2 regions of the Natranaerofaba carboxydovora genome follow, and region 2 is predicted to be linked to the other one. Evidence: riboswitches for the same ligand, from Rfam matches in the RefSeq annotation. Region 2 holds a riboswitch; the other holds the start of a gene.
The links. A riboswitch is a leader RNA that binds a small molecule or an ion and turns the genes downstream of it on or off. The one in region 2 is predicted to bind cyclic di-GMP.

Region 1 (16,006 bases), 1.4 Mb from region 2:
CCTATTAAACATGAAGGAATGGATCAGAAACAACAGGACGACACCAACGCCCAAGCTGATGAAAGAACTAAATGCCAAACTACGTGGACATTACCAGTTTTATGGTATTACAGACAACTCAAGGATAAGCAATTTCAACAATGATACTAAACTTCTTTTGTTTAAGTGGCTGAATAGAAGAAGCCAAAAATCAAGTTTTGACTGGGATAAATTTAACTTATTCTTGACGAAGCACGAAGTTCTTAAACCTAAAGTATATGTAAATATATATGATACGGAAGATATAATTGGCAATGTAACGTGAATGATGTTATGAGGAGCCGTGTGCGTTAATAGCGCAAGCACGGTTCTAAGAGGGTTGTGCGCTCAATCCACTAAGGAACAAATATTGTGACACTCTCAAAGGAGACAGAGAGCAACGGGGAAAACAAACCTGTTCCTAAGGTAGAGAGGCGCACTTCTACTCGACCTTTATTTCTATTGTATATTATCTTGTGAAAAGTTTGTGATTTTAAATTTTCAACTTCAAAATCGAACCTCTTATGATTATAGCACTTGTTTTTTTATTATTACTGTCATGCATTACTATCATCGGGCTATTCCTGGGGAAGCTTTGAATTAATGTGGATAGTTGCTTATACTGCAAATAAGAAGTATAATATAACTATATGAACAAATGAACAAAACATTCACACGCTCGCAGGAGGGTTATATATGGTGCCGAAAGGTTTTGAACCAGAGGAGAAAAAAAGGATTAAGGAGGAACTAAAAGAATCAGCCAGGCAGCAATTTTGTGATAAAGGCATAAAAGGAACAACTATAAGTGAACTTACAAAGCAGGTGGGAATCGCTGGGGGATCTTTTTACAGTTTATATGACTGTAAAGAGGAACTTTTCTTTGAAATCATTGAGGATGAAGAAGACAAGATTAAAAAAGAGTTAATATCTAGTGAAGTATTAGAAGGGAAAATAACTCAGGAGAAGTTAAAGAAATTTCTTTTTAAAGCTTATGAGATCGTGGAAACAAACCCTATTATTAAAAGGCTGTTTTTCCATGATGAATATCAGTTACTTCTTAGAAAACTCCCCCAAGAGAAAGTAAATGAGCATATTAGAGATGATATGACAGCATTCTTACCATTAATTAATACATGGAGAGAAGAAGGAGCATTGAGAGATGAGCCTACAGAGGTGATTGGTGGCCTTTTAAGAGCTTTATTCTTAATTAGCCTTCACAAAAAAGAAATAGGCGAAGATATATATGATGATGTTATTAGGCTTCTTATTGAACTCATTTCGGAGGGGCTGATTGTGACTAGGGGGGATGAAGGTGATAAAGGTTAGTAATCTTAGCTTTACCTATCCTACAGGCGATAAAAAGACCATCAAAGATATAAGTTTTAATATCCCCAAGGGTGAGGTGTTTGGCTTTCTTGGTCCTTCCGGAGCAGGAAAGAGTACAGTACAAAAGATCCTTATAGGAATTTTAAAGGGTTATGAGGGTTCAGTTAATGTTATGGGGGAGGAGATTAAGGTAGTTGGATCAGATTTTTATGAGGAGGTTGGGATATCTTTTGAGCATCCAAACCTTTATCCTAAGTTAACTGCAAAGGAAAATTTGGATTTTTTTGGCTCCTTGTATAAGGACAGTACGAGCAATGTGGAGGAGTTACTTGAAATGGTGGGGCTAGAAAATTTTGCCGATAAAAGAACAGGAGACTTTTCAAAAGGGATGAAAAACAGGCTTAGTTTTTGTAGGGCTTTTTTGAATAAACCAAAGCTTTTGTTCTTGGATGAGCCGACTTCTGGTCTTGATCCCGAGAACGCCCGCAAAATTAAAAATATTATACTATCCTGTAAGGCTGAAGGTAAGACTGTTTTTTTGACCACCCATGATATGAAGGTTGCAGAAGATATTTGCGATATGGTGGGTTTTATTGTTGATGGGGAGATTGTATTGATAGATTCTCCAAGGAGGCTGAAACTAGCCAGAGGCAAAAAGATTGTAAGGGTAGAATATAGAGAGGAATGTGGTGAAGGCATTAAGGTCAAAGACTTTTCCCTTAAGGAGATTGCTAATAGTCAAGAGTTTTATGAGCTAAATAAAAAAAAGGATGTAGAAACCATCCATACCCTTGAACCAAGCTTAGATGATATATTTATTGAGGTTACTGGAAGGAGTCTAAAATGATACAACTTAACCTACTGAAAAATGACATTAGATTTCAGTTTAGACATGGGTTTTATTATGCTTATCTGGTGATTACTATTTTTTATATTGGGATACTAAGGTTTATTCCTTTAGACTTTAAAGAGTATATAGCTACCCTGATTATATTCTCTGATCCTAGCGCTTTAGGCGGTTTTTTTATCGGGGGGATTATACTCCTTGAGAAAAACCAGAGGATATTTGACGGCCTTTTTAGTGCTCCAGTAAGGATACAAGATTATTTATTTGCTAAAGTATTTTCTCTAGCTATAATTTCCCTTTTAACCAGCTTTATTGTAGTATTTGCATCTGGATTAAAAGTAAATATATTACTACTTTTTATTGGGGTTATTATGAGTGCAGTTTTCTTTACTTTAATTGGGCTCAGCCTTGCAGTTATTGTAAAGAATTTAAATCAATATATTCTACTTTCACCTCTTTATACATTCTTTTTTGTACTTCCAATTTTGGATTATCTTGAAATATACTACCACCCTGTATTTATGTTATTACCTGCGAATGCATCTCTTATCTTGATTGAAGGTGCTTTTTGGGGCATTAGCCTTGGGTCATTTATATACAGTGTTGTCAATTTAGGTGTCTGGATTATGGTGGCCTATGTACTATCGAGAGTGTGGTTTTATAAATATATAATATTAAATCTCGGGGGTGGGGGAAGGTGAAGTCTAGCATTGGTATATTAATTGCTAATGATATTAAAAATATCACCCGAGACGCCATATTGATAATGTCTATTTTGGCTCCAATACTTTTTGCTAGTGCTATTAGGTTTGTTGTCCCTATAATAGGAGAACTGCTCAGGGAGCAGTATGGGTTTAATCTATTAGAGCACTATACTTTTATTATAGGCTTTATGATTGTGCTAACCCCTTTAATGATAGGGACATTAATTGGTTTTTTGATTCTTGATGAGCGAGATGAGGATATTATTACTTTTTATTCTGTGACCCCTCTTTTAAAATCCGGGTATATTTATTACAGAACTTTTATTCCAGCGGTGTTTAATTTGGTATTTACAATTATTTTAGTGTATTATACTGGAGTGTTAGAGGTTAGTTTTTTGACATTAGTTCCTGTTGTATTGATGGCTTCCCTGGCAGTTCCCATGATGGCTCTTTTTTTGGGGGCGTTTGCTGGTAACAAAGTAGAGGGCCTTGCTCTGTCAAAAGGGGTAGGTATAATGTTCTTCGGGCCTGTTATAGGATATTTAGTTGGCTCGTGGTGGAATATATTAGCCGGGATATTACCACCTTACTGGGTATCTATGGCCTTTTTGAGTCAGGTGGATAAAGTAGGTGTAGCTTACTTGTTTTATATTGTTGTGGGTATTGGTATTCATACTTTTATAATCGGTTTACTTTATAAAAAATTCAAAATTCGGATTTAAGAATAAACTTTTTGCTCATTTAAAGGGTATATATAAGTGAAAGGATCATCGCGATGGTAATTTCTAGAGAGGAGATAATATAAGATGGACAAATTAACAAAACAAAAGATAACTGCAGGTGATAAACAAGCTTTTCAAAACTTGTATGAAAAACATATAGATAGTGCATTGCGGACAGCTATGGCAATTACTAGAAACGAAAACATAGCAAAAGATGCCGTGCAAGAAACTTTTATCCGGGTGTACAAAAATCTAGATAGTTTTGATACAGATAAAAAATTTACTCCCTGGTTTTTTAAGATTTTGACAAATGAATGTAACCGCCTTTTGAAAAAAGAGTCAAAAATACTTAAATTAAATACCCCATTAGATGGAAAAGAGTTCAAAACTGCTTCAGCTGCAGAAGAAGACTATGATGAATTGTACGAAGCAATTCAGTCTCTAAAAGACAGCTGCCGACTCCCAATAATACTGAAATACTTACAGGGGTTTAGTGAGAAAGAGATTGCCCAGATACTGTCGTTAAACCAAAACACCGTTAAATCCAGACTATTAAAAGGAAGACAGGTTTTGAAAGAAAAGTTAAATGAGAATGAACTTGAGGGAGGGCCACAGTATGGATGTTAAAAAAATAAATGAAAAACAAATAAAGGATGCTTTGTTAACTAATACAGACGCTTCTCCAAAGTTAAAGGAGGAAATTTGGAGCGAAATCGATAAAGAAATTTTTTCAGGCCCCACAAAAGATAAGAAAAATTATAATAGAGAAGAGGTTATTAAAATGAAAAAAAGAAATGGATTTTTAAAGTATGTAGTTACAGCTGCGGTGCTTGCGGTATTGTTTATAGGCTTACAAACACAACCGGGTCATGCTTTGATATCTCAGATAAGAGAGATGTTTGCCCCTGAGCAGGATGTGACTCAAATTATAGAAGGGATAGAAGAAGAAACCAAATTAGAGCTAACAGAAGGAAAAGAAACTTCCTATGTAATCTATGTTGATGAAGAAAGATACAAGATGACAAGAGAAGATGATAGTGACGTTATCGTGCCCAAAGAACCTTTAGGAGATGCTTATCCTGAAGTATCTATGGAGATAAAACATATACAAGGCGAAAAACCTGAAGCAATAATCGGCGACTTAGAATCAAGCTTTAAAGAAGAATTTGATTATGTTACAAACCCCCAAAAAGTTAATGATCCAATTAATAGCCACATGATATATGGTGAATCAGGCAGTGAGTGGGATAGTCCAGTGAAGAGGGTATATGTCATAGACAGTGGTGACGGTGGCAGCTTTGTAGTAACACAACGCTTCTTTTTAGAAGCTTATGAAGGTCACGGGGCAAGATTTAATGAGATGTTAAAAGAATTTCATATTATTGATGAGTAGGATTTTTGAAATCTGTTTAAAATAGTATAAAATTTTATGCCTAGTCATTATTCTTTAGTATTAATGACTAGTTTTTTTTGAAAATTATATTTTTGACTTATCTTACCTTAACTTAGAAATAATTATAATAATTAGTTAATTATTATTGAAATGTAATAAGTTTTACTATATACTTAGAGATAATAAAAGTATTTTTAGGTAATATAAAAAAATATAGGCAAACCTGTTGAAAATCAGGGACGCAAAGCTACGGGTCTAAGGTAGTAAGCTATGATCGCCGGGCTGCACTAAGTTATATGTTTCTATATGACACTAAATCACTCCCCTAATTTCACCGGGGAGTTTTTTATTGGATGAAAGTAGTAATAGTAGCTAATATCAAAACAAATAAAAAAGAAAGGGGGCTCAACAGTGGATGTCAGATAACTTCAATTCTCCAATGTTAGAGATGTATACTTTCGAAGCTGACCAAATGGTAGAAAAGATGGAAAAAGTTATCATGGATAGCGAGAGAGAAGAAAACTATTCTAGAGAGGCAATAGACGAAATTTTTCGGGCAATGCACACTATAAAAGGTTCATCAGCTACTATGTTTTTTAATGATTTAGCTACACTTGCTCATTCAATGGAAGATCTTTTTTACTTTCTGCGTGAAGGGGAAGTACAATCTTTGGATTGTTCTGCTTTGACTGATCTAGTACTAGAAGGTGTAGATTTTATTAAAGTAGAGTTACAAAAAATCAAAAATGGTGATGAACCAGATGGAGATGCAAGTGCAATTATTGATAGTAACCAAGAATTTTTAACACAACTCAAAGTTGATAACTCTATTGGTGAAGAGATTAAAAAGCCTGAAACAGAAGAGAAAGTTCAATACTATATTCCACCTGAAAAAACTGCAGATAGTAAATTAGAAAAAAGTCTTTTTAAATCTACAATATTTCTTCAAGATGATTGCGATATGGAAAATGTTCGTTGCTTCACAATAGTAAGAGATTTGACAGAGTTAGCTGAAGAAATATTCCATACACCAGAAGACTTAGTAGAAGATACGGAATGTGTACGATATATACGAGATAATGGTTTTACAATCTTACTAAAAACTGCTGAAAGCTATGAAACAATAGATAGCTTTTTTGAAAATGAGTCATATATTAAAAACTATGAATTGATTGAACTAAAAAACGAAGAAGAGTTTGATTTGTTTAGGCAGCCACGGCAAGTAGAATTAAAAGATAATGCGATAAAAACCCCACAGAGTAGAGCTACTACTGCTGAGAAGTGTGTTGAGGTCGAAAAAACTAATACTACGCAGAGCATTATTAGTGTAAATGTTGATAAGTTAGACATGCTAATGGATACTGTTGGAGAGCTTGTTATAGCTGAAGCCATGGTTACACAAAATCCAGAAATTGTGAACTTAGAACTGGAAAATTTCCAAAAAGCATCAAGGCAGCTTCACAAAATTACGACTGAACTTCAAGATATGGTTATGTCTATTAGAATGGTGCCCTTGTCTACTACTTTTCATAAAATGCATCGGATTGTGAGAGACATAACGAAAAAGCAAAACAAAGAAGTAGAGCTAAAAATTAGAGGTGAAGAAACTGAAGTAGATAAAAACATTATCGAACATATATCCGACCCCTTGATGCATTTGGTTAGAAATTCTATTGATCATGGAATCGAGTCAAGTGAGGAAAGAGAGAAAAAAAACAAGGAAAAAGTAGGAAACATTACTATTGAAGCAAAAAACTCAGGTAGTGATGTTTTGATCATAATCAAAGATGATGGGAAAGGACTAGACAAAGAAAAAATCCTGCAAAAAGCATTTGAAAAGGGCCTAATAGAGAATCGAGACAAGGAAATGACAGATAAAGAGATCTACAACATGATACTAATACCTGGATTTTCCACAAAAGATGATATTTCTGAATTTTCCGGCAGAGGTGTGGGGATGGATGTTGTGAACAAAAATCTAGAGGTTGTGGGTGGCTCTGTAGGAGTAGACAGCGAAGTAGATGTCGGTACAAGTATAACCCTCAAGATTCCATTGACTCTTGCTATTATTGATGGTATGAACCTAAAGGTAGGCAACTCAAGGTTTACTATACCATTGGTTAATATTAAAGAATCCTTTAGGCCAAAAGAAAAAGATTGTTTAAAAGATCCAGATGATAACGAAATGGTCATGGTACGGGGAGAATGTTATCCAATTCTAAGACTTCATGAGTATTTTAATAGCGATCCAGAGACGGAAGATTTTGCAAGTGGGATACTGGTTATGGTAGAGCATGACGAAAAGAAGCTTTGCTTATTTGCGGACGGGCTATTAGGGCAGCAGCAGGTTGTAGTTAAGGCTTTGCCGACTTACATCAAAAATATTAAAAACATCAAAGGTTTGGCCGGATGTACACTACTTGGTGACGGGAGCATTAGTTTGATTTTGGATGTAGGGGGATTAAGTAAAGTTAACTAATAACTAAGAGAGGAGAATAGTTATGGCAAAGACTACAGAAGAAAAAACGCAAGAAAAGTTTGAACTAGAAGAAGATACGCAAAAAGGAAAATACTTAACTTTTGTCTTAGGCAAAGAAACTTACGGTATTGGGATAGAGTTTGTAACAGAGATAATTCGGCTGCAACCGATTACCGAAGTGCCTGAGCTGCCAGGTTATATAATGGGGATCATAAATCTAAGGGGAAAGATAATTCCTGTGATGGACGTAAGGTTGAGATTTAATAAAGAGTTTAGAGAATACAATGAAAGAACATGTGTCGTTGTTATAGATGTTAGTGATACTTCAATTGGTTTGATCGTAGATGGAGTATCAGAAGTTCTCTCGATACCAGATTCAGAAATAGTTGATCCACCAGAAGTTAAAAAGTATGGGAATAAGTTTATAAAGTCTATTGGAAAAGTAAAAGACGAAGTTAAGCTTTTACTAGATTGTAACAGACTAATATCAGAAGATGTAATGGAGGAGCTTGAAGCTTTGACAACATGAAAATACTATTAAAGTAATTTGTAATGTATCAAAGTATAACAAAAGTTTAATAAAAAATTGACTAGAAGGAGGATGAAAAATGAATATGAATACTAATTTATTGTTTGGTTTTATATTATCAGGGGTACTAATTATTGTAGTAGGAGTTTTGGGAGCGTCTAATGTTATAGCTTCGACACTTATGTATATTATAGTTGCTGCAGCGGCAATTAGTGTGGTAAGTATTGGATTATTTTTAACTTCAAGTATGAATAAATCTTTGAGAAGTATTAATTCTAATGTAGCAGAATTAGCTGATGGAAACGTTAATGTAAGTTTCCAATATAATGATGATGAAATAGGCTACCTAAATAAATCTCTTAGTAAAATTGCCCAAAACATGAGAGAAGAGGTGGAGGTAGCCAAAAAAATAGCAGATGGAGATCTTGCAGTAAAGGTGAATGCTAAGTCCGAGAATGATATTTTGGGTAAGAGTATAGAGCAGATGGTAGAAAACTTAAGAAGCTTGATTGAAGAGGCAGGAATGTTAGAAAAAGCGGCTATGGAAGGAGATCTAAATACTCGAGGTGATACTGAAAAGTTTAGAGGAGGTTATAAAGATATAATTAAAGGAGTTAATAACACTTTAGATGCGGTTATAAGTCCCTTAAATGTAGCAGCGGAAAACGTAGAAAGAATTAGTGTGGGTGATATACCACCATTAATCACTGCCGAGTACAAAGGAGATTTTAACCAAATTAAAAATAGCCTAAACCATCTTATAGAAGAAACAACTAACATTACAGATACTGCCAAGAAACTTGCTGTTGGAAATACAAATGTAAGTTTAGACAAGAGAAGTAAAGATGATTCACTTATTGAGAGTTTACAAAAAGTAATAGCTAATAACCAGCATGATGCAGAAAATATCCAGACTTTAGCAGCTGGAAACCTAGATGTAGATATAAAAGTTATGTCAGAAGATGATGTTATGGCAAAGAGTGCAGTAGTATTAAAAGAAACTTTGAAAGAGTTAGTGGTGGACATGAAGGATTTATCTAGAGCAGCAGTCGCCGGAAAGCTTGACACAAGGGCGGATGTAAGTAAACACAAAGGAGAGTTTGCAAATATTGTACAGGGTATCAACGATAATTTAGATTCAGTTATAAGTCCTTTGAAAATGGCGGCTGATTATGTAGAAAGAATAAGTGTTGGCGATATTCCACCGGTTATCACTGATGAGTACAAAGGAGATTTTGATGAAATCAAAAATAGTTTAAATCATTTGATAGAAGAGACGACAAATATAGCAAAAATAGCTGGAAAGCTTTCAGTAGGTAATACTAACGTTAGCTTAGATAAACGTAGTGATGATGATATGTTAATTGACAGCCTACAAAAAGTAATAGCCAATAACCAGCATGATGCAGAAAATATCCAGACTTTAGCAGCTGGAAACCTAGATGTAGATATAAAAGTTATGTCAGAAGATGATGTTATGGCAAAGAGTGCAGTAGTATTAAAAGAAACTTTGAAAGAGTTAGTGGTGGACATGAAGGATTTGTCTAATGCAGCTATTGACGGAAAGCTTGATACCAGGGCAGATGTGAGTAAGCACAAAGGAGAATTTGCCAGTATTTTGGAAGGGGTTAATGATACCTTGGATCAAGTAATTGAACCTGTTAAGGAAGCTTCAGAAGTGCTTCAGGAGATGGCAGAAGGAAACCTGCAAAAAAGAGTTGTAGGAGAGTATAAAGGGGATCATGCCAAAATTAAGAATGCTTTAAATGAGACGCAAGACTCATTATCATCTTATGTTACAGAAATCTCCAAAACATTGACAGAAATGGCCAATTCTAACTTGAATGTTGAAATTAGAGGGGAATATAAAGGAGATTTTGCAGAAATAAAAGATGCCCTAAACCTTATAATAGCATCATTAAATGAAGTTTTAAGCGAGGTTAACAGTGCTTCTGAGCAGGTGGCATCTGCTGCAAAACAGGTTTCGGATTCTGGAATGTCTTTATCTCAAGGAACTACAGAGCAGGCAAGCTCAATTGAAGAACTTACAGCTTCTATTGAACAAATTGCAGCTCAGACTAAACAAAACGCTGAAGATTCAACTACAGCTCAAGAGTTATCCCAAACTGCTAAAGAAAACGCAGAAAAAGGGAATAGACAGATGAAGGACATGCTTGGAGCGATGAGCGAAATAAATGAGTCTTCAAATAGTATTTCGAAAATAATAAAAGTTATTGATGAGATTGCATTCCAAACAAATATATTAGCATTAAATGCGGCTGTTGAAGCGGCTAGAGCAGGACAGCATGGCAAAGGGTTCGCTGTTGTGGCAGAAGAAGTTAGTAATTTGGCTGAAAGGTCTGCAAATGCTGCCAAAGAGACAACTGAAATGATCGAAGGATCTATAAATAAAGTTGAACATGGGACAAGCATTGCTAATCAAACAGCAGAAGAACTTAATGAAATTGTAAATGGAATAACCGATGTTGCAAGCTTAGTTGGAAATATCTCAAGCGCTTCAGGTGAGCAGGCAGCAGCGGTAGAACAAATTAATCAAGGGGTTAATCAAGTTTCTGAAGTGGTACAAAATACGTCTGCTACTTCCGAAGAAACAGCTGCGGCGAGCGAAGAAATGTCATCACAAGCCGATGTCTTGAAGCAAAAAGTAGGCCAGTTTATTTTAAAACGGAATAAAAATCAAACCTTTGAAAGAATGGATGAACTTAATGTTAATGACAATGGCAATGAGGAATTAATAACTGCGGATAAAGTACAAAAAATAGCCCTTACTGACAGCGAACTTGGTAAGTATTAATTTCTAGGGGGCGTTATAGTACGTCCCCTCTTTTAAGTAAAGGAGAATGTCCATGCTTAAACTAACCACAAAAGAATTCCAACTACTGGCCGAATATATCAAAAATAATTACGGAATTACTTTAAAAGACGAAAAAAAACATTTAGTGCTTAGCAGACTCCAAAATGTAGTAAAACAAATGGACTTTAGTAGTTTTACTGAATATTATAATCATCTTGTTGCTGATACTAGCGGTTGTTCAGTGAGTGTTCTTATAGATAAGATTACCACTAATCATACTTATTTTATGAGAGAAGCTAAGCACTTTTATTATTTTAGAGATGAAGTACTCCCATACTTAAAAGAGACAGTAAAAGATAAAGATTTACGTATATGGTGTGCGGCTTGCTCAACTGGGGAAGAACCTTATACCCTAGCAATGATAATTGATGAATTTTTTGGTGAAGAAAAACGGTACTGGAACACACAAATTTTGGCTACGGATATTTCTCATAGTGCTTTAGAGACTGCAAAAAAAGGTATATATAGCAATGAACAGTTACTGCCTCTAGCAAAAAGATGGAAGATTTCTTACTTTAAAAAAATAGACAATGATAATTCATTAATTGTTGAGAAGCTAAAAAAAGAGGTTATTTTTAGAAAATTAAACTTAACAGATCGCACATTTCCCTTTAAGAAAAAACTTCACGTCATATTTTGTCGGAATGTAATGATATATTTTGATAATGAAATAAAAGAAAAATTAGTAGAAAGGCTTTACTACTCTTTAGAAGAAGGGGGATTTCTTTTTATTAGTCATTCTGAATCTCTTAACAGAGCAAAGACAAAGTTTAAATATATTCTTCCTGGTGTCTATAGAAAGTAACGATAGAGATATGATACTTATATCCATGCGTGTTTAAATGAGGTGAAAATAGTGGCTACTATTAAGAAAATAAAAGTTTTAATAGTGGATGATAGTTTGTTTTTTAGAGAGTTTTTGGCAAGAGGATTATCAGCAGACCCAATCCTTGATGTAGTGGCCAAAGCTAAGGATCCCTTCGATGCCAGGGACAAAATTCTAAAGTATAGGCCTGATGTTATGACTTGTGATGTGGAAATGCCCAAGATGAATGGTATTGAGTTTGTTAAGCGTTTATTATCACAATACAAGATGCCGGTTATTATTGTAAGTTCTATAGGAGATGCAGCTTTTGAAGCTATGAAAATTGGGGCTATAGATTTTGTATCTAAACCAGATACTAGGTCATCAGAAAATGTAGAAAGTTTTTTGGCAGATATGATTTATAAAATAAAAATTGCTGCAAGATCAAATATAGTGCAATCAAAAATTAGAGAATCCAACTCGGTTCGAACAGAACCAAACTATGATGATAAAAAAGTAAAAGTGAGTGGTAATAAAATTATTGCTATGGGTGCTTCCACCGGAGGAACTGAGGCGATATTTAATATTTTAAAAAAGCTACCAACTGAAATTCCTGGGATATTAATTGTCCAACATATACCCCCCATGTTTTCTAAGTTGTTTGTGGATCGAATGAACGACCAACTTCCATTAAAAGTAAAGGAAGCAGAAAATGGAGACTATGTACAGCCAGGAACTGCTTATGTTGCACCTGGTTCAAAACATATGAGGATCAGAAAAATCGGCAACAATTGTAAAATAAATTTGTTTGCCGGGGAAAGACGAAATGGACACTGTCCTTCTGTAGATGTTTTGTTTGAATCTGTTGCGGATTCCTGTGGCAAAAATGCCATTGGTATAATATTAACTGGGATGGGATATGACGGGGTGAAGGGTCTTATGGCCATGAGGCGAAAAGGTGCAAAAACAATCGGTCAGGATGAAAACACATCAGTAGTGTATGGAATGCCTAAAGCTGCTTTTGACATAGGTGCAGTAGAAGAACAAATGCCTTTAGACAAAATACCTCAAGCAATAATCTCGTTCCTAAATTAATTTTAACTTTGAGAGGTTCTTTTAAAGGTTGGTGATAGTATGACTAACGTACCAGATTATTTTGATGCCATTTTAAGATGTATTGGAGACGGTGTTATTTATGTAGATATAGAGGGAAATGTAGAATATATTAACGATGCTGGTGAAAATCTAACGGGTTGGAAGTTAGAAGAAGCATATGGCAAGCCTTTTGAAGAAGTTTTTCCGATTATAAATATTAAAAATAACAAATCTATCGATAGTCCAATTTGGGAAGTTTTAAATGGAGCTGATATGGTAGGGCTTAAAGAATATTCAGCACTTATAGCAAAAAATGGCACAAAATATTATATATCCGCAAGTTTTTCAGCTGTTAAAAGGTCACAAGAGAAGTGTAAGGAGACTGAAGCTGAGAATAATTTGATTGGAGTAGTAGCAGTTTTTCGTAATATTAATAAGATCAAGAAAATGGAAGAGGAGATAAAAAAAGAACGTAATATAAGCTTAGCTATGCTTGATAACTTGCCTGTTATGGTTTGGCGCTCAGATCTATCAAGGGACTACTATTTTAATAAGACTTTCCTGGATTTTTTGGGGACAGAACTTAAAAATACTATGGCAACTATTTGGGAAAAAACTCATCCAGATGACATTGATAGGTTTTTGGAAGTCTATACTGATTCATTTAAAAAACGTGCACCTTATGAATTAGAGATAAAAATGGAAAGAAAAGATGGAGAGTACCGGGATGTTATAAGTATTGGATCTCCTTATTATAATATTGATAATGAATTTATGGGTTTTGTTGGCACATTTCTTGATATAACTGAGCGAAAAAAGGCAGAATCAGCTCTAAAAGAGTCAAAAGTTAAAGCAGAAGTTGCAAATAAAGCAAAGAGTGAGTTTTTAGCAAATATGAGCCATGAGATCCGTACCCCCCTAAATGGTATTATTGGAATGATTGAGCTTACAAGACTAACTGATCTTACCAAGGAACAAGAAGATAATTTAAGAATAGCAAAAAACTGTGTAGATACTTTATTAAAAATCATTAATGATGTATTAGATTTTTCAAAATTAGAAGCAGAAAAGCTGGTGATAACTGAAGATTATTTTGATATACACGAAATGATAGAAGAAGTAATTAATATGCACAAATTGAATGCACAGGAGAAAGGTTTGAAAATTATAACGGTAATAGGTGATGATGTACCAAATTATCTAAAAGGTGATGAAAATAGGATAAAACAAGTGCTAAATAATTTTGTAAGTAATTCTGTAAAATTTACAGATTATGGCCAAATAAGACTGGCTGTAGATTTAGTGGCAATTAAAAGTGAATATGCTAGCTTGAAATTCTCAGTTTCTGATACTGGAATAGGTATCCCATCTGAACAGCACGAAAAGATAATAGAAAGCTTTACACAAGCAGATACTTCTTATACTAAAAAGTATGAAGGGACAGGTCTTGGATTAAGCATTTGTAAAGAAATTTTGAAGCTTATGGATAGTCAGATCGAAATCAACAGTGAAGTAGATGAAGGTAGTGAATTTTATTTTTACCTTAAATTAAAAAGAGGGAGAAGTAGAGCAAATCGAGATTTAGTTATACCAGATCAAGTTAAAGAAAAGATAAATGAAGAGTATAGGATACTTTTGGTTGAAGATGATAGAGTAAATCAATCTAGCCTTTCATTAATTTTAAAAGAGCATGGATATACTGTAGATTTGGCTTGTAATGGTAAAGAGGCTTTAGAGCGTTATTATAGCAGTTTTTATGATCTTATACTTATGGATATTCAGATGCCAGAGATGGATGGTGTAGAAGCTACAAAAATAATAAGAGATAAGGAGAAAACATCGAGGGGAAAATATACTCCTATTATTGCAATTACAGCATTTGCCTTAGATGGTGACAGGGAAAAGTTTATGAACTCTGGTATGGACGAGTATATCGCAAAACCAGTCAACTTTGTGGAGCTTTTTGACAAGGTTAAAAAATTTACTGAGAAAAGTAATAGAATAGCTGGTTATAGCGATAACGCTAGTGAAAGTGTTACTGTTAATGAACATGGAGAAGTGATTTTTAAAGATGATGATAAAAAAATCTTAAATGGAAATGGTCTATATATAATAGATGAATATGTTTTAGAGTTTAAAAGGGCACTTGAAGAGAAAAATTTACTATCGATTGAACAATTAGCTCACAGATTAAAGAAAGAGACTGAAAAAATAGGTGCTGTTGAATTAAAAAATAAAGCATTCAAAATAAAATTAGCAGTAAGACGTGATGACATTAATAATGTTAGACATAACTTTAGAGATTTTATAAACGAATTTAATGTTTTGAAAGGAGTTAAAAAAGATTAAAAAGTATAGGGGGAGGTTTATTTGATTAAGATATTGATAGCTGAGGATGATTTGGCGAGCAGAAAGTTTATGCATAAGTTTTTTTCAGAATACGGGGAATGTGATTTAGTGGTAGATGGTTTAGAAGCAATTGAGGCTTATATGATGTCTATTAAAGAAGAGGAACCCTATGACTTAATTTGTTTAGATATTATGATGCCAAAGGTGGACGGAATAAAAGTTTTAAAAGCAATTAAAGAGCTTGAAGAAAAAAATAATGTTCTTTTAGCAAATAGAGCAAAAATTATTATGACAACAGCTCTTGGTGAAACGGAGCTAGTAAAAGAAGCTTTTGAACTTGGAAGTGATGCCTATGCTTCTAAGCCAATAGATCTTAAAAAAATAAAGCAGGTAATGGAGAAGCTATCGTTAATAGGGTGACAAGAATTAAGGGAGCAAATTTTTTCATGCTCCCTTGACTTATTGATTATTAACTAAATTGTCAGGCTGCTAGGTTACTATGTTACTAAGTATTTAGCTAATTCTTTTTGGGTAAGAGACCTATCACCTTCAAATACTCTCATACAATCTCCAGAAATTTCATCGATGACCACAATTTTATCATCAACTCTACCGAATTCTAGCTTAAGGTCTATCATATCAAGACCTTTTTCTTTCAAATCCTTTTCGATTATTTTTGCTACTGACTTTGTGATATTTTTAATTGAATTTACTTCTTCTTCTGTCAGCACTCCAAGACTTGTTAGAGCCTCATCATTAATCAAAGGATCTCCTCTTTCATCATCCTTTACAGTTATTTCAACTAAATAATCGAGGGTTTCTAATATTTTTCCTTCGGTAAAATGGGGATAACGCCTCAAGAAA
Region 2 (16,006 bases):
ACTTGAAGAGGAAGAAAAAGAAGAAGAGGAAGAAGAAGCTGTAGATGAATTTGATGATGTAGCGCTAGAAAATGTTGAAGGTCTTATGGCAGAAGATAAAGACCTAGAAGATGGTGAATATGAAGGTAGTGCTGAAGGTTATGGAGGAGAGTTAGAAGTTCAGGTAGTGATTGAGGATGGAGGCCTTGAAGATGTTGAGGTCTTGCTTCATTCGGAGTCTGCGGCTGAGATGTTAGAAGTAGAAGAAGCTACGGAGGAAGTGCCTGCAAGAATAGTAGATGCCGGAGGAACAGACGGTGTTGATGGAATTTCAGGAGCAACTGAGACAAGTGAAGCCGTTGCTCTTGCTGTTGAAGATGCATTTGGAGCAGAGCCTATAGAAGATGAAGACGAAGATGACGAAGAAGCCGATGAAGAAGCCGATGAGGAAGAGGAAGAGACTTATACAGGAGTTGGGGAAGGCTATAACGATGACATAGAATTAGAAGTGACAATGGAAGAGGGACAAATTGTTGACATTCAAGTTCTAAGCCATGAAGAAACTGAAGACTTCTGGGATGGAGACGAAGCAAGTGCTGTGGAAACAATTGATGATATTATCGAAGAACAAAGCACAGATGTGGATACAGAGACAGGAGCGACTGGTGCAAGCGAAGGTATTGTAGAAGCAGTAGAAGACGCAGTCGGAGATGAAATTTAGATAGTTCGCATGATTTAGCAGCATAATAATATAAAGAAGATATGAGTTAAATGATATATATATCATTTATAATATTCTTGTCGCAGCTTTAGCTGTGACTTTTCTTTTTTTGAAAACTTTAAATCTAATAAAAGGTTTACAATGACAAAATGCCGAATAAATACAAACAAATAAATATAATGAGGTAGGCGGTCTATCAAAATGAAGAAAGAGCATAAATATAATTTCAATAAATATAAACTGTACTCCAAATTAAAATCAAATAAAATCAAATATTATCCGATTATCCTACTTATACTATTTGTATTATTTAGTTTTTCACCTCTTGCTAGAAGCTTTGATATAGAAGACCTCAAGGAAATAGGTGAAATAAAAGAATTAGACGATGTTGACAAAGAACTTCTCTCAGATTTGACAGAAGAAGAACAAAAGGTCCAGTCGGAGATATTTAACCTTTCAAGGGAGATAGAAAGCCTCGAAGAAGAACAAAAAACAATAGAAGAAGAGATAGATAAGACAAGAGAAGATCTAGAAGAAGCAAGGGCCCAAAAAGAAGAACAAGAAGAAGAACTTCAAGAACTAGAAGCAGAACTAAAAGAAGTGTTTAGGTCTTTTCAGAGGACAGGTCCTTTATCATATTTTGAGATGGTACTTGAAGCTGAAGACTTAAGAGATTTTCTTCGCCGTTTGAACGTGATAAAAGATGTTTTTTCAAATATTAATAACCTGTTTGGCGGATATATTGAAGAAAGAAACCAACTAGCCGAGATAGAAGAAGATATTACCGAAGAGCTATTAAGACAGTATGAGCTAGAAGAAGAGCTAGAAGAAAATATTGCCCAGGTCATGGACAAAAAAGAAGAACAGCAGGAAATCTTAGAAAGTGTGCAGGCAGAACTTCAGGATTTTGAAGAGCAGATGAACCGTTTGGAGACAATTTGGATAGAAAGAACCCGCCCCTTTTTGACAGAACTGGCCGCAGTTCTTGAGAGCTTTATTGAAGACCAAAGACTAGACGAAGACAAGATTGATATTAGTGGTACTTTTCTTAACCCGGTAGCGGAGCTGTCTGAAGAGAACTTCAACTCCTTTTTTGAAGAAGAAGAGGAGCTGCCGGATCTGTTTTTTGAATTCAAAGAAGATGAAGTGTTTTTAGAACTTCCCGGAGGAAACTTAACCTTCAAAGGTGAGATCGTCTCTGTAGGTGATACAGAGCTGTCTTTTGAAATTATGGAAGCAAGATTTTTTGATATATATCTTGGGGAACAAGTGATAGAAGAACTAACCAGAGATATTAACCTTGGCTTTGACTTTGCAGCAGAGATGGGAAGTTATCAAATTACAGAAGTTACAATGAAAGAAGGTAAGCTAGTGCTTGATATTGAAGCAACATTTTTTAGATGAGAAAAAAATGACAACTAAGTGAGTTTATATTGTGATATATTTTTGGGTGATAGTAAGGATTATGAGATTTTGGGGGAGGATGAAAAATTGATAAAAGCCAAAAGCCTGACTTTAGAATATGACAATCAAACAGTAGGTATTGAAAACTTAAACTTAAACATAGATAAAGGAGAAGTAGTCTTACTTCTTGGACCAAGCGGTGCGGGGAAGTCAAGCCTTCTAAAATTACTAATGGGGGCTAAGCTTCCTACGGATGGTGTATTAATGGTTGATGACCATAATATATCACCTGGCTCAAAGATTGATATCACAAAATTAAGGCAGATGATTTCACCTGTATTTCAGGACTTTAAGCTTTTGGAAGATAAGTCCGCCTTAGAAAATGTTATCCTTGGCCTTAGAGTACTAGGGCACACCCCTGGCAAAATGCAGGAAAAGAGTAAATCAGCCCTTGAAAAAGTCGGCCTTGGTGATAAATTGAACAATCCAATCAAGTTTCTCTCATATGGTGAACGTCAAAGAGTAGCTGTTGCAAGAGCAATAGCAAGGGATTCAAAGATTATCCTAGCAGATGAACCAACAGGAAACCTTGATGATGAAAATTCCCGCAGGATAATTAATCTGCTGGTTAACTTGGGAGATGAGGATAGGGTAGTGATAATCGCAACCCATGAAAGACATTTGGTTTCTGAGCTGAACCTAAGGACCCTTTACCTAGAAAACGGCAAATTAACTAAAGAAAGTGTGGTAACTGCTTGATGAAGATAATATTAATGAATATTAACTACTTCCTAAAAGAAAGCTTATCGGGTTTTAAAAGAAGCCCTCTGCTTAACTTGGCATCTATCGTAAGCATTGGACTTTCTCTTTTGATTTTGGCAGTTGTATTTGTCGGCTGGTGGTCAAGTGAAGAGATTATAACCCATATACAGCAGGATGCTGAGATGGCTATCTTTTATGATGAGGAACTAACTGATGAAGAGATCGCTAATTTAGAAGAGGTTATTTTGAACAAAGATGGAGTACTTGGGGCACGTCATGTTGACAGTGAAGAAGCATACCAGCAGATGGAAGTTATGATGGGTGATGAGATAGAAGTTTTGGCCCAGATGGGAGACAATCCTTTTGATCCTTTCTTCTCCACTAGTGTTGATCCGGATAGGCTACCAGAGCTAACAGATGAACTCTATCAAATATCAGGGGTTGACTATGTGAGAGATAATGAAGAGATAATTAGCCAGTTTCAGTCCTTATCTAACATGATAAGATATATAGGAGTCTTTTTGACACTGATAGTTGGGGTTACAACCATGATAATCACATCCCAGATTATTCGCCTCGGTATCCTATCAAAAGAATCCGAGATCAACATGCTTAGACTACTTGGAGCGGGAAAAGGGTTCATATCCCTACCCTTTGTTATTGAAGGTGTAATCCTTGGAGGTCTTGGCGGTGTTTTTGCTTCTGTTCTTAGCTTTGGGGTACTAAGTTATGGCCAGGGAATTATTACTGCTTCTGTGCCCTTTGTTCCTATACCTAATACGGCGGAGATTTTGCCCGCTGTAATATTTTTAGTAATTGTACTAGGGGTGGTCTTTGGTTTGGTTGGAAGTCTCTTGTCTTTGCGTTTTACAAAAGAAGAGAGGCTTTAAAAAGATCTAAAAAATCTACATAAAAACTACCCGCATTCATCTAGCAGATAGTTGGCTATTTATTAGATAACTCATTAGATAGCCAGCTATTATTTGCTAATATGCAGGTAGGTGTAGGTAGGAGTTTTATTAAATTATTATTATAAAAATCTTGACTATTCTGTCTTAAACTGAACTGCCAAATCACTTAGTTCTTTTGTTAGATTCGATAATTCTTTTGTTGCGTTTTTAATCTCATTTATCCCTTCGTTTTGTTCCTCCACACTGCTGGATATTTCTTCAGCACCTGAGGCGAATTCTTCTACTTTGCTAGTCGCTTCTTCTAGTTTAGTACCGGCTTCTTTGCTAGCGCTGTAAATATCATTGATTAATGAGGCTATTTCGTCAACTTGCTTTGAATTGTCCTGGTTTTCATTAATAATTTCGTCAAATTCATTTCGAGTCTTATTGCCAATATCTACTCCTTTTTTAACTTCTTCTGATGTTTTTGAAATCAAAGAAACTGTCTTTTTGGTATTTTCTCTTGTGTTGTTAATTAGCTTACTTACATTTTCGGTAGCTTCTTGTGACTGAGTAGCGAGATTATGTATTTCTTCTGCTACAACAGCAAAACCTTTGCCACTTTCACCTGCCCTTGCTGCTTCAATGGCTGCATTAAGCGCTAGAAGATTAGTTTGTTCTGCTATATCGCTTATTATCTCAAGTATATTAACAATCTGTTCTGAGTCTTTTTCTAAGTTTTTGGCTGCGCTATCAATGCTTTCAGTATAATCTTTGATACTGTTTATAGCATCTAAGTTTTCATCAACTACACTACTTCCGTTTTGGGCAGTTTCGATTACTTTTTTAGTGGATTCTTTTAGCCCTAAAGAATTTTCATAGACAGTATTAATATTATTGAAGATTTCGGTTATAGCCTGGGATGAATCGGAGATCTCTCTACTTTGTTCATCAGCGTTATTTGCAAGTTCATAGATGGTTGAGTTTATCTCTTCGCTTGACTCCCCGATCTGGTCTGTACTTGCAGCAAGCTGCTCACTGCTGGTGGAGATTCTTTCGGATGCTTCTTTAACTTCTGTAATAACTTTACACAAGTTAGCTGATGTACTGTTAAAAACTTCACATAAATGACCGAACTCATCTTTAGTATTAATATCCAAAGCATAAGAAAAATCATTAGTGCCAAGTCTGCTGCCATACTCTGTTAGAGAATCCAAAGGTTTTTTTAAAAAAAATCTGATAATTAAAAAAGCAATAAACCCAGCTAATATTAGTGCGACAAGGGCAGAAGAAATGTTTATTATAAGTGTCTCTTCAGTGAAACTTCGGGCAAATTCAATGAAAAATGTACGGGCAAAAGTAATTAGTATAAAAGCTGCAATAATCGATAGGGTTAGCTTAAACTGAAGCCCTTTGGTAAAATTGTTAACTTGCTTTACTTTGGTAGATGTGTAATTGCCTGACATAAAATAACCCTCCTTGTAGATAGATTAAAAAAATTAGCCAATTTAAAAAGCCCCCAAGATAGCAAGGGGGCTTTATTAACTGCAGCAAAGATACAAATTGGCAGTTATCACCAATATATCTTACAAAAGATGAATATAAAAACTCTTCATCTTTTGGCAGCCCGGCGATCATGGCAAAAAAAGCTTTAGACCCGTGGCTTTGCGTCCCTGACTTTCGTCAAGTTTGCCCCTTATTTTATGTAAAACTATATTAAATATTGCTTTTGTTAACTATGCACAGTGTAACATTTTAGTCACAATTAGTGCAAAAGCCCTACTTTTAACTAATTAAAAATAGGGCTTTTGCACTCCGTCATATAAGAGATTTTAAATTTTTTTGTATCGCTGGATAAATGATGTAATCGTGAAAAAATTATGAACTAATTGGACTAAAATGTGAATAGACTTTAATCTTAACTTTTTTGTTCTAAGCTTTACGCCGCAGATAAGTCAAATACCGCCAGATCTTTTCCATAGGGCCATGGCCATGTTTTTCGATCCAATACCTGCTAAATTCCGCCTGTAAAAAGAAAATTGGCAGGGCAATTAAAGGCACTAATAACTTAGGAAACTCATTATGAAGCCCAAGGTTAAAATCATAAAATAAAATTAGATATATAACACTGTGGGAAAGGTAATTTGTCAAAGTCATCTTACCAACAGCCCTAAACCTGTCAAAAATATAACTTTGACTGTACTGTTGATAAAGGATAACTATAAAAGTTACATAAAATATGCCAAGAGCAAGGTTAAATATATTTGTTGCAGGATCAACAAGGTATTCATCAGTAGTTTCATTAATAGCTAGAACTCCCCATGAAAGGGAAGATAATAAAACTACAATGAGGCTGTAGATAGATGTTCTGTATATATCATCAAACCTTTCGCTGGTTTTGGCATAGATACCTGATTTTCCGATATAAAGACCAATTAAGAATAAAAACAGATAATGAGGTACTTCTACAACAGTGTTTGCCAGTACATTTGAAAGGTTCTCAAATGTTATAGACAGGTTCTCGGCGTAGGTTGCAGTGTAGTAAGTGTCTATTAGAGATGATGATGTTGGCTGCAGCAGATAGTTGGTAAGGATCTCTGATGATAGATAGGCTTCAAAAAACATGTCCACAAAAAATAATCCTACAATCCAAAATTTAATACTTTTAAGATCCATATCGTAAAAAAATATCAGTAAATAAGCCGTTATTGCGTAAGCATGAAGAATATCAATATGCCAGAAAAAAGTCAGGTGTATAAACCCGAAAAAAAGCAAAATAGTCACCCTGCGTAAAAAAGTGACTTTAGAATTTTTTGGCTTGGCCATAAAAATATAAAAGCTAAGCCCAAAGAGCATAGAAAAAATAACATAGAAATTATTTAAGACGAAAATCTCATAAAAACTCACAGCATAGCTGTTAATATCTCCTATATTATGCGTAAACACCCCGACATTAGCTATTAATACTCCAAGCAGGGCAAATCCCCTAACAGCATCAACTACTTCTACCCTTTCTCCTAAAGACTGCAATATAAATGCCTCCAATATTAGCTAAGATCATCAGCATAAGAATACCTATGAAGTACTCTCTCATATAGAATATTATATATATAACTCTGTAAAATTTAAATGCTTAAAATGTAAATACTATGAAAACTACAGAAAAAATAGAGCTAGCAAAGGCATTGCTCTTAGGTAGTAGGGAAGTAGAGTGATCTAGAAAAAGTTTTTTTGAACCCTTGGTGTATAGCAAGGTTTATAGCTTCAATTTCATTTGCCAGATTGTACGCAAGTTTTCTTTCATTTCTTGAATTAAGAAACAAAAGCCCTCCTTCTCCTGCTGCATTGCCAATGGGTATTATTTTTTCTATGTCAACAGGGGGGAGGATGCCGGTGTTTATAAGATATTCTCTGTCAATGTGACTGCCAAGGGCACCTGCTACATAGATTCCATCCAAATCCTCTATAGATATATCCCTTTCCTTTAATGCTGTCATTATTCCAGCATTAATTGCCCCTTTAGCAAGCTGTATCTCAATGATATCCTGTTGAGTGATAGTGATTTCCGGGGAAATACTTAGAACGAAGGAAACCTCCCCATTATTATTTACATATCTATCTTCCAAAAGCTTTCTTATTTTAGTCGGCCATTCTTCAGGATTTTTTATTCTAGCGTTTTTTTCTACAATACCGTTTATCAAAAACTCGGAAATTGCAGAGACTATCCCCGTACCAGATATTCCAACAGGGTCAGATTCACCTATGACATCTAATTTTAAGGCATTAGTTTTGCTATTAGCATTTTTATTAATCTTTACTTCTCTAATTGCACCTTCTTTGACCCTCATACCATGTTTTATCTTACCTCCTTCAAATGCAGGCCCTGCAGCGGTTGAACATGTGATGATTTTTTCGTTATCAAAAATTATTATCTCCCCGTTTGTACCAATATCTATGATAGCCCATTTTCCTGCTTTTCTAAGACCATTCTTGTCCATCAATAAAGTCATAGTAACTGCTAAAGCATCTGCCCCAACAGTTGCAGATATTGAAGGAAGGACAATAATACTTGAATGGGAGGGTAGTATATTTAGTCCGACTTCTCTTGAATTCAATATAACCTGATGTTTGATAATAGGTTTATAGACCAGAGAATTAGTGTGGGTCGGCACAATGTCCAAAAACAAATGAAGCATAGTTGTGTTACCAACAACAACAGTCTCGTATATATATTCTTTGTTTACACCACTAATATGAATCAACCTATCTAATACTTTGTTGATAGATTTTAAAACAAGGTCTTGTAGGGTTTTGGAATTTTCCTTGTTTTCTACGGCATAATTAAGCCTTGAAATAATATCTCCGCCGTATGTTACCTGGAAGTTTAGCATAGAGTCGTACGAGAGAATTTCTTTTTTGTTCAGATCAGCAAGGTATCCTTTAACCCCGGTTGTACCAATATCTATTACTATACCATATTTTTTTCCTGTGGTATCACCTTTTTCAAAATTTATCACCCTATTGTTATTTTCTGTGTTTATGACTGCAGTAATTTCATCCTCAGTAAATATAGTCTCGGGTAGTTTTTGTAAAACATCAAGCCCAATATAACCCACATCTATGTCAGCTTTTAGGTCAGCCCTTTCTCTTAGAGGTTCAACTATCCTGTCAAACTCTGACGAATTAATTTCTTTAGACTCTAGTTCAAGCAGGCCATTTGTATCACTTAATTTAACCTTTAGCTTTTGGATATTGCTGTCAAGCTCTAGATTTTTAAGCCTTTGTATCTCTAGATCGTGCTGGACTTCTTTTTTTATTTGGTTTTTTAACTTGTTATTTATTTTGTTTGAGGTAGTCTTGTTTTTGTTATCCTTGTCATCTATAGTATCCTTAACTTCTATTATCATATCTTCCTGAACTTTTCTAATGCATGATAGAGTTATGCCCTCTTCTAGTTCTTTGTCTGTGAGATGCTTTTTCTCTGCCGGGTTGAATTGCTGGGTTATCGTAGGAGGAGGGCTTAATATTTTGACTCGGCACTTACCGCAGGTGCCTTTTCTGCCGCAGGTAGCCTCAACCATTACTCCCGCCTTGTCTAAGGCTTCAATGATGGTTTTTCCTTTGTTGATCTCTACTTCGATTTCCATAGGCACTATATAGACTTTTGCTTTATTATTTTTGTTAGTTTCAACCTCCATGATCTATCAACCTTTCATACTATGTTTTTTTGAACTCATTTTATCACCAGGTCCAGCTCCAAAGCCAGTGGTATGCAATCGTCTCATACTTCTCCCAGGCGTTTTTGATAGGTTCTTCATCACCAAGGATGTCTCCTATCTCTTCTTTCTTTACTTCCCAGGGTGTGATGACGGTTTTGTCAAGATTAGTATAGCCGTAATCTGCAAGGATGGATTTAATATCCTTTGACGGCGGGGCGGGAGATTTTACTTCTAACTTTTTGTTCTCATCTATAGTAGCATAAGCTTTCATTGTATCTATATAAGCCTTGAAGTTTTCGGGTTTTGTATCATAAGGAAAAGCACAGCCACCTGTGATAAGAAGCCCTCCATCTTGACCAATCTTTTCACAGAGGGTTTTGACCTTTTCTTTGACCTCCTCGGGAGAGCTTAGTATGAAAATGTTGTCATGGACTCCTCCGGCAATACACTGATGGCCGCCAAGGTCCTTATAAGCTTTGAAGATATCACCTTGATTATCAATGTCGCAGATGACACTTCCTTTGGGAAGTTCTCTGAAATGATGCCAGTTATAGCTCCAATCTCCCTCTAGATAACATCTTACCTGATAGCCTGCATCAATAAGTATTTGAAGTGTCTTTTTTAGACTTGGCCAGTAAAAGTTCTCAAACTGCTTAGGCGATAAAAAAGGAGTATTGCCCCGATGAAGGGGAACAAAGATAGGAAATTTTCTTTCTGGATCTGCACCCATAAGAGCTGTCCTAACCGTCTGGGGGACAAGCCAGTCACAAGCTTCTTTTACCTTGTCGGGACGGCGAAATAGGTCCATCATAATGCCATTAAGCCCTCTAAGACCATCGGCCAAAAAATCAAACGGCGCCAAAAAACCGCCTTTAAAAGGCTGTGGCATACCGCATTTGTTTTCAAGGGTTTGGGCTATTTGTGCATTTAACTTTAACTTATCCATGAAGGCCATTCCGCCCTTCAAGAAAGTTATGTAGCTCCTTGTAGAACCGCTTCTGTCATAATCATCCAGGGTTCTTGGAAGAATCCTGTCCATGAAAAACTCTACAGGATTATCCATGAAAAAATCGTACTCATCAGCCTTCATTCTCTCCTCTTCAATGTACTGGAATTGAGTATTGGGGGAGAGTTCTTTGCCTGGAAGCTTGTAAAAATTAGCTCCTACTGAATCAAGTAGAGGTCCCCAAACTCTACCGCCTGCTCTAAGTACATCTACCTCGGGGAAATCTTCGCAAAACTTAACCTGGGCATCGATTAACTTATCGCTTTCGTAGATTGTTTCCTGCTTGGAATACCCAGCATAAATTTCGGCATAATAATTAGAACCTGTTGCCCCTATTGGGAGTCTGTCTGGAGTTTCTAACCTGCAGGTCGCCTGGTAGCGTGCAAGCCTTTTTTCATAATCATTCATTTCTTTTCCCTCCTTTAGAAGCAGGAAGCAGTGGAAGCAGTGGGAAACAGTGGGGACGGTTCTCCTGCTCCTGTTTCTTTTTATGCACTTCCTATCATTCCTTAGAGTTTCAAAATATTTATCTTAATATTACACGTAAGGGGTAAGCAGGGGTAAGCAGGAGAACCGTCCCCCTGCTTACCCCTTACGCATCAGCGAAGTTAAAGTCAAAATCTTTAGTTTCAAGGATTAATGATACCAAAATACCAATAACAAGAGACCATAAAGGTGCTCCGATGTTTAACAGCTCTATCTCTGAAGCGGCGATCAAGAAGGCAAACAAAGCTCCGATTGTATGGCCTCCTGTGCCAAAAGCATTGCCAAAAGTACTTACAAGGACTTTGAGAAGTGCTAGTCCCGCAATTATATTGATGAAAAATGGAGGCATGATCTCAAATAGTGTAACCAAACTTCCATAGAAAGGTGCAGCTGCCATCCAGATCAAACCGACAAGAACAGCAGAAACCCAGCGTTTATCAAGTTTACCTGCTTCAGGTGATGATGTTATCGCTGTCATCGGTGCTGCTATACAGGTGTTATGAAGATTGAAAAATGCCGATACCATTGTGCCGATACCATTTGCTGCAGTGATCCCATTGGCGGGGGATTTTTTGTAACCTGCAGCCTTTAAAAGCCCAACACCTGCAGGGGTTTCAACACCTACAAGAATTATTGTTAAAGGAATACCGTATGACAGAATAACTGATATATCAAACTCAGGTACACTGAATCTAGGGTAGTTAGTCATCAAGCTAACTCCTGTAAAATCAACACCAACTATAAACATATAAATAACTCCGGTAATTAGTGCCCCGACTATAGCAGGGAATTTTGGATAAAATCTTTGTATCAATAGATAAGTTCCTATCATTAAAGCTGCTGGTAAAAAAGAATCCTCCAAAGGTGTCACAAGGTCTAGTCCAAAGCTTAAAAGTATACCGCTTATCATTCCCATAACAATTGGCGTAGGTGTAAAACGCATTATCTTACCCATAGCCCCAGAAAATCCAATCAAAAATGCTAAAAATCCAGCTACCAGTGTCCCGCCCAAAGTTGGTGCAAGACCTGCATTGGCAACAAAAGCAACAAAGAGAAACACTCCTGGGAATGAGTTAGCCATAGGCAAGGGTTGTCTGTAGTATGATGCAACTAATACACCGAATAGTCCGTTGATAAAATAAAGGGCAGTAACCCATATCATTGTAAAATCCGACGGCAGACCTACCGAGTTTGCAGCACTGATATGAACCACACCTGCACTAAGCCCAAATATAGCAGCTACAATACCTGCTCCTAAATTATGCCTATCAAAATCATTTTTTAAATCCCTTAAAGTGTTTTTAAAACCTACTCCTTTTTCAATCATTTATCTTTTTCACCACCTTTAGAATTTTCGGACATGTAAGATGTAGTAAGCAGTGTTTTAGTATAGACAAGCATACATCAGTATTATAACTTATAGCTGGAAACTTGTATATACATTTACGCAACATTTATTTTAACTATTACAACTGTAATCACCAAATAAAATATTGAAAACACGTTATTCCCCTATATAATTAACTTAGTGTCTTTCTTGACAAATAACCAAACCTGCTGTATGCTTGTATATACAGGTACCTGTTTATACATTGATTTTTAATATTTTGTAATATTTCAAACTGAAAGGAGAGTTAAAGTCTATGGACGAAAAGCAAAAAAGAATGACTTTTGGTGCCATCGGTGTAATTATCGGACTAATAATTGCATTTTTACCACCACCAGAAGGCCTTGACCAACAGGGTATGCTTGTTCTTGGTATTTTTGCCGGTGCAATCATATTCATGGCTTTAGATGTTTTTCCTGAGTGGATCTCGCTTTTACTAATGGCCTTTTTATTCGTTGCAGTTGCAGATATACCGATTGGCACAGCATTTGATGGATTTTCTAGCCCAGTAGGTTGGTTAACAATTGCTGCTTTAACACTAGCTACTGCGCTTAGGGTGACTAACTTTGCCCAGCGGCTTGCATTATGGATGTTGAAGGTACTGCCGGGTAACTATTTTGGACAATCTTTAGCCCTTGTAATCGGTGGTATATTCTTAAGTGCTGCTGTTCCATCATCAGCGCCAAGAAATACCGTTATTACACTTCCTACTATGGGTATCTCAAAGGCCTTTGGTTTTGCAGATCAATCCAAAGAAAGTACAGGCCTTGGTATGAGCGCCTATACAGGAGCAAGTGTACTTGGAAACGTAGCTTTCTTGACTGCTTGCGGTTCTCAGGTTGCTATCTACGGTATGCTTCCAGAACATGTTCAGGCTGATGTGCCATGGGCACTGTGGACATTATATGCACTGCCTCTAGTGATTATCTTGTTTGCAGCGATGGTACCCCTTCTTAACAAGATGTATTCACCGGATTCAAAGGCAGAAGTTTCTAAAGAATACGTTGAAGAACAACTGAAAGAAATGGGACCAATGGGTAAAAAGGAAAAAACAGCTGCAATAATTGCCCTTGTAACAGTTTTGGCCTGGCTGTCAGGTATAGTTACAGGACTAGATGAAGCAATGGTTGCAATCGGTGCAATGGTAGCAATTCTAGTGTTTAATGTTTTAGAACCACCCGAATTTATAAGCAAAGTACCATTTCATCTATGGTTCTTGGTGTCAATTATTCTTGGTATTTCACCAACCCTTGCAAGTGTAGAAGTTGACGAATGGATTGCTTCAATCTTGATACCACTGCTTGAGCCATTACTATACAGTCCATATGTATTTTTACTTGCATTCTTCTTTGTAGCATTACTACTACGACTAATCATACCATCACTAAGTGTACCAGGGATCTTATTAATTACTTCACTAGGTGGAGTTGCAGAATCAGCAGGAATAAGCCCATTCGTACTACTACTTGTATACGTTCTAGTAAGTAATCACTGGCTAATGCCCCACCTAAACCCAACAAGATATCTAATTATGTACTCAGTATCAGAAGGAACACTATTTACTCACAAACAAGCCAGACCATTTGCATTCTTATATCTAGCAATAGCACTAATCGCAGCAATGGTTACAATTCCTTACTGGCAGTTGATGGGATTAATTCAGTAATTTAGTTCAATTAACCATAACCATAGATTTGCTAATATTTCAATTAAAACTTTGGAAATGATGCCTTAGATTAAAATGTATTCAAATCTTGCCTGCTTCTTTTTATAATCTCACTAAAAGGGGCAGGCTTATTTATTGTCAAAATCAAATAATTATGCTAATTTTTTATTACCTAAAAATATTATATTAGAAATTACATTAAATAATAAAAGGACAAGTGTTTTTTTCAATATATAATATACGAAGGGACAAATATTTATAAAATGTGGGGGGATTATTTATGGAGAACAATGTTACTACAATGTGCATGACAAGCCTACCTTTGTTTGAAGGTTTGTCTGCAAAAGAAAAAAACGTAATCCGCCAACTAGCAGAGAAAAAGTACTTAAAAAAAGGAGAAGTGTTATTCTACCAGGACGAAAACGCTGACGCTTTGTACTTGATCAAAAAAGGAAGGCTAAAGCTAAGTAGGATTTTTCCCGATGGAAGAGAGATAGCAATTGGCTTTACCGGTACAGATGAGGTGTTAGGACAGGACGCACTGTTTAGAGACAACAGTCAAGTCGCTACTGCAACGGCTGTGGAGGATGCTTTTGTCTGCTACTGTACCAAAGAACAGTTTGAAAGAGCAGTCCAAAAATCGCCCCAACTAGCCATGAAAATAATAGCTAACCTGGGTAAAAAACTTCACGAAACAACCTCCTGGGTAAGCTCTCTTGCAGCAGGTGATGTGAAGTACAGGCTTGTCTCCCTTCTTGAGAGGCTATCAGAAGAATATGGGCGTTATGAAGGAGATAGGCTAAAATTAGATGTAAAACTGACCCATCAGGAACTGGCTGATTTCATCGGTTCATCAAGGGTGATGGTAACCAATATCCTAAAACAGCTTCCGGGTGTTGAAGCTAAAGGAGGTATCATCTGGATCGAAGATCCATCGGTGCTAACCTGTGAGTTAGATGGGCTAGAAGAAATGGTAGAATAAGTCGAATAAAATACAACAAATTATATGATAACTTGATCACTAGTTTTGTCAAAAAAGAGCTGCCCAAAAAAGTTACAAGGTGATTTTGGGCAGCAGCTTGTTGTGGAACTATACTATAACCTGAGGTAGGAGGTTATAGTATTAGGTGGTAAGGGTTCTGATGGTCAGTTTTTTTAAAAGTTTGCTCTTTCTACTATTGTATCAGCTACCTCTTCTGGTCCATTAAATGGGAAATCATCTTCTGTTAATAATTTACCTGCTTCACCTGCTGTTACTTCAACATCACCGCATTTGCAGGTAGTATCAGCACCTTCTGGGAAGGCGTTTAAGAGCTCTTCTGGGGTGTTAATCGGGAAGTTAGCATCCTTGATAGCACCACAAATTTGATTTCTGATCTCTTCTTTTACTGTCATAAAAAACTCCCCCTTTTGAATTAGTTTTGGTTAAAACCTTGTCTTTAGGCTTGGTTTAGGTGTCATTTTAGACTATAGGGGGGAGTTTTTGCTGTAAAATATTTTACAATCTCGTAACTTTTTTCACAAATTAAACTTACAGTACTCAATAACACCTTATCTTGTAATCTTTAGCTTCTGCTTCTATAATCCTTTATAAACCTCATGCCAAATTTATCCCTACCGAGGACAAGATCTGTTGCAAGAACGTACTGGCGAACCTTTTTGGCATCAACAATAGGGCAGGTAAGCCCAGCATAGATGGCAGTTGATAAGAAAGCACCTGTGATTAGATGGTTTTCTGGCATTCCAAAGGCTATGTTACTTGCTCCTACGGTTATGTTTGCCCCATATCTTTTTCTTGTCTCTTCAATGGTCTCTAGAGCGGCGAGGCCTGCTGTATCATCTGTACTTACAGCAAGGGCAAGGCAGTCTATAATTATATCTTCGTGAGGAATTCCTTCTTTGGTAGCTCTATCAAAAATCTTATCAACAACCTTTAAGCGCTTGTCAGCTTTAGCTGGAATTCCTTCTTCATCATGGGGAAGTGCGATTATAGCAGCGTTATGTTCTTTTACCAGGGGAAACATTATATCCATTGACTTTTCTTCACCGGTTACAGAGTTTATAAGGGCTTTTCCTTTGTAAACTTCAAGCGCTTTGGCGATTGCGTCAGGGCTAGAGCTATCGATACAGATAGGAAGATCAACAGTCTCCTGGACAAGCTTAACAGCCTCAGGAAGCATAGCCATCTCATCGACACCTGCTGCACCTACGTTAACATCAAGAATATCTGCTCCCGCTTCTGTTTGTTCTTTTGCTTCTTTTTCTACTATGGAGAGGTCTTTATCCTGCAGAGCTTTGCTTAGCTTTTTCTTACCCGTAGGGTTAATTCTTTCTCCTATTAGAGCTGTCTGGTTTTCAAAACTTATTTCTATCTCTTTTTTTTCACTGCTTATTTTGGTTTTTAACATTTTTACCATATTTTCGAATTAAGCCTCCTTCTTTTCTTTTTCTTAGGATCTTCTCAAAAATTTTCAGTTACCAATTCT

Region 1: it holds a riboswitch for cyclic di-GMP, as region 2 does, so the genes downstream of both, ACONDI_RS02975 (chemotaxis protein CheA) here and ACONDI_RS11890 (methyl-accepting chemotaxis protein) in region 2, are expected to answer to the same signal.

Annotation. Positions count from the first base shown of each region.
Region 1 covers NZ_CP054394.1:616,013-632,018, forward strand. Annotated here, with positions in the region: gene ltrA (group II intron reverse transcriptase/maturase) at 1-304, shown strand, start outside; gene ACONDI_RS02945 (TetR/AcrR family transcriptional regulator) at 715-1,344, shown strand; gene ACONDI_RS02950 (ABC transporter ATP-binding protein) at 1,325-2,191, shown strand; gene ACONDI_RS02955 (fluoroquinolone export ABC transporter permease subunit) at 2,188-2,892, shown strand; gene ACONDI_RS02960 (hypothetical protein) at 2,889-3,617, shown strand; gene ACONDI_RS02965 (RNA polymerase sigma factor) at 3,702-4,244, shown strand; gene ACONDI_RS02970 (hypothetical protein) at 4,234-5,010, shown strand; cyclic di-GMP riboswitch class I at 5,217-5,300, shown strand; gene ACONDI_RS02975 (chemotaxis protein CheA) at 5,426-7,489, shown strand; gene ACONDI_RS02980 (chemotaxis protein CheW) at 7,512-8,018, shown strand; gene ACONDI_RS02985 (methyl-accepting chemotaxis protein) at 8,098-10,833, shown strand; gene ACONDI_RS02990 (CheR family methyltransferase) at 10,886-11,698, shown strand; gene ACONDI_RS02995 (protein-glutamate methylesterase/protein-glutamine glutaminase) at 11,750-12,793, shown strand; gene ACONDI_RS03000 (ATP-binding protein) at 12,833-15,142, shown strand; gene ACONDI_RS03005 (response regulator) at 15,167-15,562, shown strand; gene ACONDI_RS03010 (phosphoribosylaminoimidazolesuccinocarboxamide synthase) at 15,640-16,006, opposite strand, start outside.
Region 2 covers NZ_CP054394.1:2,499,278-2,515,283, reverse strand. Annotated here, with positions in the region: gene ACONDI_RS11910 (FMN-binding protein) at 1-700, shown strand, start outside; gene ACONDI_RS11905 (coiled-coil domain-containing protein) at 902-2,104, shown strand; gene ACONDI_RS11900 (cell division ATP-binding protein FtsE) at 2,192-2,863, shown strand; gene ACONDI_RS11895 (cell division protein FtsX) at 2,863-3,756, shown strand; gene ACONDI_RS11890 (methyl-accepting chemotaxis protein) at 3,912-5,222, opposite strand; cyclic di-GMP riboswitch class I at 5,375-5,460, opposite strand; gene ACONDI_RS11885 (DUF418 domain-containing protein) at 5,689-6,786, opposite strand; gene ACONDI_RS11880 (ASKHA domain-containing protein) at 6,948-8,954, opposite strand; gene ACONDI_RS11875 (uroporphyrinogen decarboxylase family protein) at 8,998-10,389, opposite strand; gene ACONDI_RS11870 (benzoate/H(+) symporter BenE family transporter) at 10,574-11,794, opposite strand; gene ACONDI_RS11865 (SLC13 family permease) at 12,111-13,520, shown strand; gene ACONDI_RS11860 (Crp/Fnr family transcriptional regulator) at 13,801-14,502, shown strand; gene ACONDI_RS11855 (MTH865 family protein) at 14,676-14,915, opposite strand; gene ACONDI_RS11850 (dihydropteroate synthase) at 15,086-15,937, opposite strand.